DNA from 3 places in the Solibacillus sp. FSL K6-1523 genome. Region 3 is predicted to be linked to each of the others. Evidence: riboswitches for the same ligand, from Rfam matches in the RefSeq annotation. Region 3 holds a riboswitch; each other region holds the start of a gene.
What was found. Region 3 has a riboswitch for cyclic di-GMP ahead of MHI10_RS17345 (NPCBM/NEW2 domain-containing protein). Riboswitches for the same ligand answer to the same signal wherever they lie in the genome.
Positions count from the first base shown of each region.

Region 1: it holds a riboswitch for cyclic di-GMP, as region 3 does, so the genes downstream of both, MHI10_RS21045 (methyl-accepting chemotaxis protein) here and MHI10_RS17345 (NPCBM/NEW2 domain-containing protein) in region 3, are expected to answer to the same signal.
Region 2: it holds a riboswitch for cyclic di-GMP, as region 3 does, so the genes downstream of both, MHI10_RS18685 (hypothetical protein) here and MHI10_RS17345 (NPCBM/NEW2 domain-containing protein) in region 3, are expected to answer to the same signal.

Region 1 covers NZ_JBBOSU010000001.1:4,344,919-4,349,214, forward strand. Annotated here, with positions in the region: gene MHI10_RS21040 (response regulator transcription factor) at 1-224, opposite strand, end outside; gene MHI10_RS21045 (methyl-accepting chemotaxis protein) at 489-2,339, opposite strand; cyclic di-GMP riboswitch class I at 2,690-2,800, opposite strand; purine riboswitch at 3,219-3,320, shown strand; gene MHI10_RS21050 (DUF3100 domain-containing protein) at 3,488-4,296, shown strand, end outside.
Region 2 covers NZ_JBBOSU010000001.1:3,868,771-3,873,066, forward strand. Annotated here, with positions in the region: gene MHI10_RS18670 (DUF4256 domain-containing protein) at 1-92, opposite strand, end outside; gene MHI10_RS18675 (methyl-accepting chemotaxis protein) at 317-1,357, opposite strand; gene MHI10_RS18680 (hypothetical protein) at 1,399-2,112, opposite strand; gene MHI10_RS18685 (hypothetical protein) at 2,156-2,530, opposite strand; cyclic di-GMP riboswitch class I at 2,682-2,768, opposite strand; gene MHI10_RS18690 (TRAP transporter permease) at 3,017-4,296, opposite strand, start outside.
Region 3 covers NZ_JBBOSU010000001.1:3,600,520-3,604,815, reverse strand. Annotated here, with positions in the region: gene MHI10_RS17355 (GLUG motif-containing protein) at 1-443, shown strand, start outside; gene MHI10_RS17350 (DUF5698 domain-containing protein) at 715-1,242, opposite strand; cyclic di-GMP riboswitch class I at 1,554-1,637, shown strand; gene MHI10_RS17345 (NPCBM/NEW2 domain-containing protein) at 1,764-4,296, shown strand, end outside.

The DNA of each region.
Region 1 (4,296 bases), 740 kb from region 3:
ATTAACGGAATCATATTGTCTTGTCGAATTTTCATCGTCGCCGTAATCCCATCCATTTTGGGCATCATAATATCCATAATAATAAGGTGGATTGTATGATCCCGTACAAGCTCAATTGCCTCAAGCCCATCGTAAGCTTTGAATACCTGGTATCCTTCATTTTCTAAATAAATGCTAATTGCTCTTACAATTTCTTTATCATCATCACATACTAAAATGTTCAATCCCACTCACTCCTCCAACTCTTTAGGTTCCTGTGATCACCCCTATAGGATTCGTATAAGGTTATGATACTAATAAAATCTTAACAAACACGCACATCAATTCTTAATGTTTTCTTATTATTTTTCTCTAAGTATGTACAGTTAATAAGAAATACAAAAGGCTCGTCATAAGTATAAAACCCTTATGACAAGCCTCAATCATTTATATATTTCTTTCTTCCCTATATGATTTACATATTTTTCTGTTGTAAATCATATACACGATTACAATTTAAATTGCTGAACGGCCATTTCCAATTCATTTGACATTCTAGCTAGCTCTTGAGAAACTGCTGAAACTTCTTCCATGGAGGCACTCATTTCTTCAGAAGAGGCGGCTACGTTTTGAGAATAATTATTTACTTCAATACTCGTTTTTGAAACCTTTTCTATATGAACGACTACTTCAGCTATATGATTTTTCATGTTTTCCATTGCTATGCTAGCTTCGGTGATTTTTGTTGTACCCGCGAGAATGGATTCGTTAATTTCTCCAAATGCTTTCCCGCTTTCATTGACAAGGCCCATTGAATCTTCAATACCTCGACCGATATCTTGAATAATTTCATTGATTTGCAATGCTGAGTTGCTAGATTGCTCAGCTAGTTTTCGAACTTCATCTGCTACTACTGCAAATCCTTTTCCATGTTCACCCGCTCTTGCCGCTTCAATAGCAGCATTTAAAGCTAATAAATTCGTTTGCTCTGAAATAGATTGTATCATTAAACTAATTTGTCTAACTTCATTTGATTTTTCATTTAACATGCTAATCTTTTCAGCAGAAGAACTTACATTTTTATCAATTTCACTCATCTGATTTACTGTTTGTTCAACGACATCACTACCTTGTTTAGCCGTTTCCGTCGAATATTGTATCGAATCTTTTACATTATTCATACTTACTGTCACATCATCTACATGCTTAAATACTTCATTAATAATACCAACTGCTTTTTTCATCGCAGCATCTTGTTCATCTGTTCCAGTCGCAACAAGTTGAATCGATTCAGATATTTCATTAGAAGCTGATTGATTTTGGATTGAAGACGCTGCTAGCTCCTCAGATGTAGCTGATAATTGTTGCGATTCATGCGCAATTTTTTGCATCGTTTCTTTCAAACTGTTTGACATCGTATTGAAATTCCTACCCATATCCCCAATTTCATCATTTACCTTTACCGTAACTTGTTGCGTTAAATCACCTTTAGACATCGCTAAAGATAAATCACTAATACTATTAATTCTATTCGTTATACGTAAACTCATAATAATAGAAGCGATGACAGCAAGGATTGCAATAACTCCACCTATTACGAAAAGCATTGTTCTTATGAAAGTCGCTGTACTTAAAATTTCAGCCTTCTCGATGACAGCAATATACTTCCAGCCATCAATTTCTGAAGAGATTGTATTGAACACATAGTCTTCTCCATCTAATTTCGTTTCAAATATGCCATCCTCTTCGGAAAATTCTAATGAAGGGATATTTAATGAAGAAATTGGTTGGAAATTCAATTCAGGATCTCTTGGATGTGCAAGGATTGTCCCATCTTCTTGTGCAAGAATGACATACCCATTTTCACCGATACTTACTTCCTTAATAATATCTGTTAAGCCGTCTAAACTTACATCTAAGCCTAACACACCTATTTGTTTGCCATCTTTTTCAATCGATACAACATTACTTACGATAATTCCTTCTATACCCGTTGCTGCATAAGCACTTGTTAATTTTACTTTTCCTGGTTCTTCAACACCCGCGCTGTACCAAGGGCGATCTCTCGGATCAAAACCAGCTGGCACGGGGCCTTCTGGATATTGAATATAACCGCCATCCGATGTACCCATATAAACATAAGGGGCATTAGGATGACTATCACTAAAACGAGAAAACACATCAAAAATAGCTTTCTCCTTATCCCCATTTGCTGAAGGTGTCATATCGAGTGAACCTTCTCCCGCAATGTCTTTATAAGAAGTAATACTCGAATCAGCATCTACAACGAAACGGTCATTCGCTAATAAATTGACGTTTTCCCTAATCGTTTCAAAGTATAGAGCAATTCCGTTATCCACTTATTTAATTTCTCTTTCACTGAAAGTAATATAATCGTCCTTCGTTTTTTTGCTAACGGTTCCGTTAACTAAAACTCCAATAAAAACTATCGGTACTAATGATAGTAATAAAGAGAAAACTAATAACTTTGCCTTAAACGATATTTTCTTCTTATTCATTTTTACAATCCTCTCCATTTACATACTAGTGAATCAAGCGTAGATTCCCTGCTGCTAAAGCTACTAATTTCAAGAATCCCTTAACCCCTTCTAACTATGACCTTTCCCTAATTCCAGATAGTTTTAAACGCTCAAAAAGGCTATTCTATTTAATATAGAGTAGCCAAAGAATTTATATATTAACTCATAAATTCGGTAACCAGGCGATCATTGTTTAAATTACAGGACTTTTAATAGTCCCCTAAACTTTAGACCCTAGGCTTTGCGTCCTGCCCTTTCGGAACAGTTTGCCCTAATCTTCTATAATTTTAGTTTAAAATCACACCTACTTATAATCTCACTTCGCATAACAAACTTCAAGGTTTTTGATCAATCCTAATTGCTTTAATAGCTCTTTGTAATTTCTTCATGAACACATTTCAAATTCATAGTTTTTGGTAGATCACAGGAAGGTAGTAGCAAAACCGTTACGAACTATTCAAAAAATACCTAAAGTGGTTTGTAGGCGTTTGGAAATGCATTTCTGAAAGTTTCGCTAACTTATGTTGTGGTTTCCATGCTCTTTTTCAATAAATTCATACAAATCCATTTAGTTACTAACTATCGCCTCATAATAATTAGCTTTATATTTTATAAATGGATTCAAAAAGACTTTGACTTTCTTATAAAAAGAATGTAAATTGATATACACGCGAACGATAACTATAAAGTTCAACGTTAATGTTCGCCTTTTGAGTTCTTCGTATAAATTTGGAGATATGGTCCAAAAGTTTCTACCAAACTACCGTGAATAGTTTGACTATGAGGAATAACAAAAACGATATGTTCTTAACACTAGGCAGATCCATTGCTTTTGTTTAGGGCTATTTCTTGTTTTTTGTTTTTCTTTTATGTCAAACCCTGGTTAATTAACCGGGGTTTTCTCTTTTTACTCACATTTATACCGAATTATTTTGAATGGAATCACTTCATAGGAGAGGAAAAAGAACATGGAAAACACAGAACAACATCAATCAATATGGGAAAATATTAAAGAAAATTACCGTTTATACTTAGCTGCATTTGTTATCGTTCTTATTGCAGAACTTATTGGTATGAAAAAGTTCCAAATAGGCTCCGCTTTAATTATTATTTATCCGATGCTTTTTGCAATTGTAATAAGTGTTTTACTTGGCCGTGATATTCTTGGATTTTTTAAAGAGAAAGAGGCAAAAAAGGCGTCTTCTCTTGTTCTTGTAGCCATTACACCATTTATGGCAAAGGTAGGTGTGCTTGCTGGTTCAAACCTTCCAAAGTTAGTAGATGTAGGTCCAGCATTAGCTTTTCAGGAGCTTGGACATATCGGAACCATACTATTTGCCCTACCGATTGCATTAATGCTCGGCATTAAAAGAGAAGCTATCGGTGCAACTAGCTCCACATGTAGGGATAAGGACTACGGATTAATTTGCCACCTTTACGGAGCAAATTCACCGGAAGCAAGAGGAGCTCTTTCTATTTACATAATCGGATTTTTAATCGGAACCATTTATATTGGTTTTTTAGCAAGTATCGTAGCATCTTTTGATTTTTTCCACCCTCTCGCCTTAGCGATGGCTTGCGGAATTGGTAGTGGTGTAATGATGGCAGCTGCATCCGGTACATTAGCAGCTATTTATCCAGAATACGCCGACCAGATTATAATGCTCGCAGGTGCAAGTGATATGCTGGCAGCGGTTGTAGGGATTTACTTTACTTTATTAATTTCACTTCCAATTACAAATAAATTATATAACTGGCTCGAGCCAAAAATTAGCCC
Region 2 (4,296 bases), 270 kb from region 3:
TCTGGATGACGATTCATATTTTTCTCAAAACGGGCTTTCAATAAGGCAAGTAGTTCTCCTTGTTGTTCTAGTGATAATTTTCTGTTTTCCATACGAAACCTCCAATAATATTTTGCTTGTTTTTGCGTATTTAGTAATACTATATCAAAGGGTTTATGATATGTGCAAAACGCAATCCTATACGCATGAAATTTTTAATATTTCTATTTTATTTCAGATACCTCTATACAAAAAAGCAGGCGGTTATTGAAAATGCATGATCACATTTCGAACCGTCTGCTTTTACTAGTTTCAGTATCTTGAATTAATGACTAATTTATTTGTCGTTTATTAATTCCGCAATACTTTTGGCTTCCTGGACTAACTTTTCCATTGTACTTGATTCATCGTCACTAATTTCTACTAGTTCTTCAAACATTTCAACTGATTCTCGAGAAATGAAAGAAATCTCTTGCATTGCTGCCGAAATTTGCTGTGAGCTTGAAGATAATTCTTCGGTACTTGCAGATGAATTCGCATTATTTTCAGCAATCACTTTTGTAATTTCTACAATCTTTTCAAACATCTCGCCAATTTCTACAATTGTTGTATTCGTTTGAGCAAATTCTTCTGTACCTTGCTTCATTGAAAATACAACTTTATCCGTCTCTTCTTGAATGTTTCTTACAATATTCGATACTTCAGAAGATGACTGACGTGATTGTTCAGCTAATTTACGAACTTCCCCAGCAACTACAGCAAACCCTTTACCGTGTTCACCTGCACGAGCTGCTTCAATCGCTGCGTTCAAAGCTAATAAATTGATTTGCTCTGAAATTCCCGTAATTACTTTAACAATTTTTCCAATCTCATGTGATCTTTCACCAAGAATATTAATCGCACCAGATGTTGTATTAATTGTTTCATTAAATTTTTCCATTTTTATCATCGAATCTTTTAACTTATCATTACCGTCTTGTGTCAATTCTAATGTCGTATTCGATTTTTCTGAAATTTGGTTTGATCTAATCGATAGCTCTTCAATAGCCACTGTCATATCTTCAATTGAAGTAGAACTTTCTTCAGTAGCGATTAATTGTTTTTTTAATCCTTTACCTACCTCATCTATTGCAGCCCTTACAATATCAGCCTTTTCAGCGGCGTATTCTCCATGTTCCGTCAACTTTTCGCCTTTTTCATTTACAAGTTTTGCAAACGACTGAATTTGCTCATTTTCTTCACTTGCAGAATGTCCGGTCATTTCACTTGTAACCTCATTATTTATATGAGATTGGCGTTTAAGCGTAAAATATTGGTACGCAAAATACAAAGAGGTACACAATAAAACGACAATAATTACCATCATAATAACTCCCATGAAAAATCTCCTATTCTTCTAATTTATTTAATAATGAAGTTTTAAAGTTCCTTTACAACAATATAAATTCCATCTGCTGTAGTCGATGGAATTTTGTTTAGTCTTTCATTGTCTTCATATTTATGAACAATAAAATTTCCTTCTACATCTACATATTTTGTTAGACCATGATACTTCTCCAAGACGCGCATTGATTTCGGATTTGTCGCTTCAGCTAGTACAAGTTTTAAGCCTTCTTCTCTCGCCTTGTTTATTAATGCGTCACCTAAGCCTTGTACAATTTCATGACGACTATGTTCAGCAATGATCCCTAGTAAAAAGATATGTAACGCTTCTCCGTCTTCCAAATCTTTACCGTTACGTATTTTATAATCATCTAAGAAACGTTGATCAATATCCGCTAATACACGCATTACAACGTTCATATCAGCAAATGTTCCACCAAAAATGTCTTCTTCAATAATTTCAAAGGCATTTGTATCCCCAACTAGTGCACCTAAAACATTTTGTTCATTATCTAGCGCTATTGCACAATAACCTTGGTGGGCAAATGTTTCGATATATTCTTTCGTAAACTGATACCAATCTTCATAAGGTAAATTTAAAGCGTATCCGATGATCGGCTCTTGTATCCATCTTCCACCAACTTCTACCCCAACAAATGTCTTCGCTAAACATTCCGCTGTTTTTTCAATTAATTCAGGTTGATCCTTTGTAAGAATTTCGATTGTATATAAATCTGCTGTTGTTTGCATCGTGATATTATTCCTCTCTCATTTAAAGCTGTGTATTTAAAATTTAGTTTGAAGTCGTTTCAGAAACATGATTAACTAGTCTACCTGGGAAATCAACTGTCTCTAGTGCATTTCGAATTTGTACTGCTGAAATTTTAGATATAGAACTTACAATGGCAATATCTTTAAATCCAAGAGACGCGTAGAACATGAATGTCTCTCCTAGTCCTGCCGAAACTTTCGAAGGAAGCGGTGATTGATGAGTTGCATCAACAACTAATCGATAATTTCTCTTCTGTACCATCCCACTTGTTTTTTCTAAATTGTTTAAAAAGCCTTCAACAAGATCCTCTTTAATAAACCCAATTACTTGAACATGTACTTCTTTCTTTGCTTCATAAATAGCCATTTTATATCGTGGTTCATCAACAACTATCATCTTAAATCTCCTTCTCTCTAACTATATTTTAGCTACTATTTCTTTATCATCTGCGGCTTCATAGCGTGCACCGTTATTCATTACAACATTTCTTTCAAATAAAAAACTACCACAACAAAAAAAGTTGAGGTAGCAAAATAACCACTTCTTTTTTGGCAACCCGACTGTCATGATCCAAGAGGATTTTAGACTCGTAGCTTTGCGTCCTTACCTTTCAATAAGTTTGCCTTTTTCAATTTAAAGGTATCTAAGTAAAATTTCACACATTATTAATACTATAACAGTATAAATTACTTGTAAGATCTTTTCAACTTTAGTACTTTCATCTAGTACATATTGTATTAATTCAGGATTTTCTTGAAAGAGAATAGAAATAGTTGGTTAATTATAATTATTCAGTAGCTAATGCTGCCAATTAGTTGAATTAATTATAAAAAAAACAAAAGAAAAGGTCACCCTAATTTTTGAGTGACCTTTTACAAGTATTTAAACTGCTACTATATTACTCTTTTTACTTCTTACAAAATCGTAACCTAAAATTGCAAACACAATTACTAAGCCAACGATATCTGTATATGTTTCAGGTATAATCATACAGATTGCACCTGCGCCTAAAATAATACGCAATATCCAATTTAGCTTTGTCACGAAGAATCCTTCTGCCGCAGCACTTAATGCAATGATGCCAATAATAGCCGTTATTGTTATGATAATAATAGATGAAATTGGCGCCATTGGGAATTCCTTAGCATTGACCGCAATATTTGTCGTATCAATCATTAACATAGCTGGATTATAAACAAATAAATATGGAATGATAAATCCTGCTAATGCAAGTTTCAATGCAGCAAAACCTGTTTTCATTGGATCTCCACCAGAAATGCCCGCTCCTGCAAATGCCGCTAAAGCAACAGGCGGTGTAATGTTGGCAAAAATACCGAAGTAAAAAACAAACATATGCGCTACTAAAATTGGAATACCAAATTCAGCTAAAGCTGGTGCAGCCATTGTTGCCGTAATAATATACGCTGGAATTGATGGTAACCCCATCCCTAAAATCATCGATGCTATCATAGTAAAGAATAATGTTAAGAATAAAGATCCTGCACCTAAGCTAGCAATTGATGAAGTCATAACATTACCGAATGAAGTTAAACTAACTACACCAATAATAATGCCCACAACCGCACAAGCAACCATAACTGCTAACGATTGGCGAGCACCGCTATCTAATGCAGCTAAAATATCTTTAAAGCCCATACGTGTTTCTTTACGAATTGCTGCAATAATAACAGTTGCTACAATTGTATAGATAGCTGTTTGACCAATCGGTACACCTACATAGAGTAAGTAAACTAAAAACACAATTGGCAATAACAAATGACCGCGTGCCTTTAATACTTCCTTCACAAGTGGTAAGTCTGCTTTAGGTATACCACGTAAATTATCACGTCCTGCTCGAAAGTGGACTTGCATAATAACACCTAAGAAATAGAGTACTGCTGGAATTAATGCAGCAAGGGCAATCGTCCCATACGCAACTCCTGTAGTTTCAGCCATGATAAATGCAGCAGCACCCATGATTGGTGGTAAAATTTGTCCACCGATAGACGCACTTGCTTCAACAGCACCCGCAAAGTTTTTTGAATACCCAACCTTTTTCATTAATGGAATCGTAAAAGCGCCTGTTCCTACAACATTAGCCACTGCAGCACCATTAATACTTCCCATGAAACCACTAGAAATTACCGCCACCTTTGCCGGTC
Region 3 (4,296 bases):
TCGGATGGGTTAGGTCTGGAAGCATAGAAAATAGCTATGCGACAGGCAGTGTGGAGGGAACTGATTATGTAGGCGGCTTGGTCGGATGGGTTAGTTCTGGAAGCATAGAAAATAGCCACGCGACAGGCAGTGTGATTGGACAGTATCAAGTAGGCGGCTTGGTCGGGCGTAGTTCTGGAAGCATAAAAAATAGCTATGCGACAGGCAATGTGACTGGAACTAGTAATAATGTAGGCGGCTTGGTCGGATATGTAATTAGTGGAAGCATAACTAGCAGCTATTACGATAGTGATACAACAGGACAATCAGATATTGGAAAAGGAACGCCACACACAACTGTCGAAATGAAAGAAGGAACAGAAGTAACAATCTACATTGGTTGGGATACTGATATTTGGGATTTTGGTACGATTACAGATTATCCAAGGTTGAAGAAGCAATAGAACAGAAATCACGCGTATGTATATGATCAGATACGAAGGTACAGGAAGAAATGAGTGCAAGATCGGCTCATTTCTTTTTTATGCCTAGCAATACATATTTTAAATAAGGAATCAAATACTAGAATGGGAGAAACGATTTTTTGCATGTATACGTCTGTATCGACTTCGAATTTCTCCCAACCTAGTACTATACAATAGTTTTTATACATTCGTCATAACGGTTAAAGCATATTGTTGTTCTTCACTTTTTCATATTGGGACCGCTGAATGGTTATTCATGTTTCTTATGCTGCTTCATCCGTTTAACCAAAAAACCGCCTTTAAACGATTTCGGCTCATAGGAAATAATAAACGCAGTTGGCTCATAATGCTGCACGAGCATAAACAATTCCTTCTCGCGATTACGATTTGTTAAAATTTCGTATTTATATCGCTGACTGTCGCGTCCTTCGCCTACGTATGTCGTTAGGGCAAATCCTTCTTCACGAATAATTTTGATTAATTCTTCATTGCGATTTTGTGTATTAATCATTACGTAAATATAGCCAATTGCGAGTTTTTGTTCAATGCGCGTTCCGATAATAATCCCAATACCAAATCCGACAGCATAAACGACCATTGCAAGGAACCCTTGATCGCCACTAAATACAAGTGACAGACCGAACACATAAATGAGCATCTCGACAATCCCAATTAACGATGCGAGCATAGTAATATTCTTTACTAGGAAAATCGTACGAAGTGTAAATAAAGGTACATATATTAGTTGAAGTAATAAAATAAGTATAATTTCTTTCATTGAAATCGAATCCTTTCCTACTAGAATATGCCCATCATATATGGAACGGATTTTAAATGCAATTTATATGTATAGTCTTTTAGTTCTACTGTATACGTTTGTTTAATAATCTGTATAAGTTCTATTTATGATGGTTTGAGGAAGGCTAAATACCCTTAATTTTTTAAATAACGACTGATTATTATTTTAAAATAATAATATTATACGAAAATGAAAATGATACACCTAATATTTGTATACTAGAAATAATAACCAAATAGTCTAAATTATTCTTGGGAGCAAAATTTTATTATGCTATTGTATGGATTAATCAATCAAATAGGCAAACCTTGAGAAATCTCGGGACGCAAAGCTATAGGGACTACGGTGAAAAACTATGTCAGCCAGTTGCCAAAGAGTACATTTTACTTTTTGTTAATATAAAGTTATGTAAACTTTATAAAAATAGAAGCTACTCTTTTTTAGGGTGGCTTCTATTTTTATGTGCTTTTTTGGGATTAAGTCATTAGGAGGAAATGAATATGAAGGTCGTAAAAATTGCAACAGCTGCGGCAATGACATTAAGTTTAGTCAATGCGCCAATCCATGTATTCGCAGATCAGCATCAACAATCGAAAGTGACAACAACGGTTATTAGCAATCAGGTGGAACAAGTTCCGCATGCGACTGTTAATAAGTTTAGTTTATATGGCAATGATTTATTACATGCCTATAATGAAACGTTTAAAATGGCGAATGTCAATATTACATCCATTACAAACAACGGTGGAAATTATCCGAATTCTCAACTTGAGAAAGCAATCGATGGAGAGATGAATACGCATTGGGAAACAGGGAGAGCAAACAGTGCAACATTCACAAATGAAGTGACATTTAACTTTGACGAAAAAACTTCATTAAATCGCATCGTATATGCAGCTCGTCAATCAGGTGCAAAAGGGAAAGGTTTTGCACAAGAATTTGAAATTTACCGTTCATCAACGAATGATGGTGATGATTTTACTCTTGTTACTTCTGGTGAGTACAAAGGGTCAACAGGAGATATCGTTGAAATTCAATTTGCACCAGCAGATTTTAAGCGTTTAAAATTTGTTTATAAAAAAGCAAATCAAAACTGGGCAAGTGCAGCCGAGATTGGTTTTTATAAAGAAGATGCGGTATCTGAAAAGATGGCTACATTATTTACAGATGATACTTTTAGCGCAGTAAGCGAAGAATTTAATTCGGCTGAGGCAATTCATCAATTAACAGAAGAAGTGAAAAATCACCCACTCTATCCGTTATTTAAAGAGGATTTAGAAAATGCTTATGCATTAATAAATCAGGGTGAAATCGAAGCAACTACAGCTGCAACACAAACATTCTCACACTTTGCGAATGAAGATTACTCAAAGCTATATAGAATGGACTACGAAAATATTAAAAGTATCCGAAACAATGCGGGGCACTATTCTACTGCTGTCATCGGAAATGCTATTGATGGGAATTTAGATACATATTGGGAAACGAACAAGGCGAATTCAGCTAGTTTCTCAAATGAAGTAGAAGTAGAATTCAAAGAAGCAGTAAAACTAAATCGCATTATGTACGGGGCAAGAAACTCTGACCGAAAAGGGTTTGCTGAGGAATTTGAAATTTATGCATCAGGGACATCTACAGGTGATACGTACCAGCATGTTGCAACGGGTCGACATGGAATGATTTCAGGTTTAATAGAAGCAAAATTTGAACCAACGACATTTAAACGCGTGAAGTTTAAGTTCAAAAAATCAAATCAAAACTGGGCAACATTGAATGAATTAGCCTTTTATAAAGAAGACGTAATCCAAGACAAGGTCAATAGCATCTTCACGGACGGTACAATGAGTGCGCTTGTGCCTGAGTTCAATAACATCGATCAAATCAATGCTCTAGAAAATGAAGCAAAAGAGCATCCTTTATATAATATTTTAAAAGAACGCTTAGATTTAGCGAAATCGATTGTAAATGGTGAATTAGCTGTTGGAGGAACGATTGTTGAAGCGGAACAACGCGGAGATATGGTGAAGCATGCGAAGGATAGGTTGAAATTTGGTTTCGGTAACAATCTTCAGCCGACTGGATTTGCAGCTCAGCCAGGAGATAAAATTACGGTATATGTGGATGCAGATACAAATGGTCCATTACCGAAGTTAGCATTTGCTCAACAAGAAGGTTCTTTCGCCAATTGGAGAAGAGAAGTTACACTGTCACCAGGTAAAAATGAAATAACTGTTCCAAAAGTGAATAAAGATAATTGGTATAAAAATGATATAACACCTGGTGGAAGTATTTACATTAGTAATCCATATACAAAAGAACAACAAGGCAAAGCTCCTAAAATTCGATTTGAAGGTGCTATAAAAATTCCGTTCGCAACAAAAGGTACGGACGTTGCACAATTTAAAACATTTTTACAAGAATATAAAATGAAAATAGATGAAGATATTGCGAAACATCCAAATAAGGAAAATCGAGAAGTTTTAGATGTTTTCGAATTTGTAAGTGATCATATTGTATGGACAGGTACTGCAACAGGTGCATATAAAACGTATATAGAAAATGGCTATAGCCCGTTACAGACGATAGAATCATACAATACACATATGGAAGAAATATTTAACTATTACGGATTAGATGCGAGAAGTGAAAGTCACGATCCGAAATTCATTCGGGAAAATGTACGACTTGCACAGCCATTCGGTTATATGTATGCGTATACGGACCATATCGGTATACAAGGCGATGTGATGGCGAATCTTTTACTTCCGTTTGAAGTGGGAGGTCCTAACTGGGGCTTAACTCATGAAATTGGACATAGAATGGATATGAACGCTCGATTATATGGTGAAGTAACGAATAACATGTTACCTCAATATATGTCGGCATATTACGGTAAGATTGATCAACGTATTCCATATGAGGCAAAAATTTATAAAAACGTCATCGAAGAAAATTTAAAAGATTACATCAGCCAAGATTACTTTGAAAAGTTATCCGTATTTTGGCAGCTAGAAATGCTGAGTCCGGGCTATT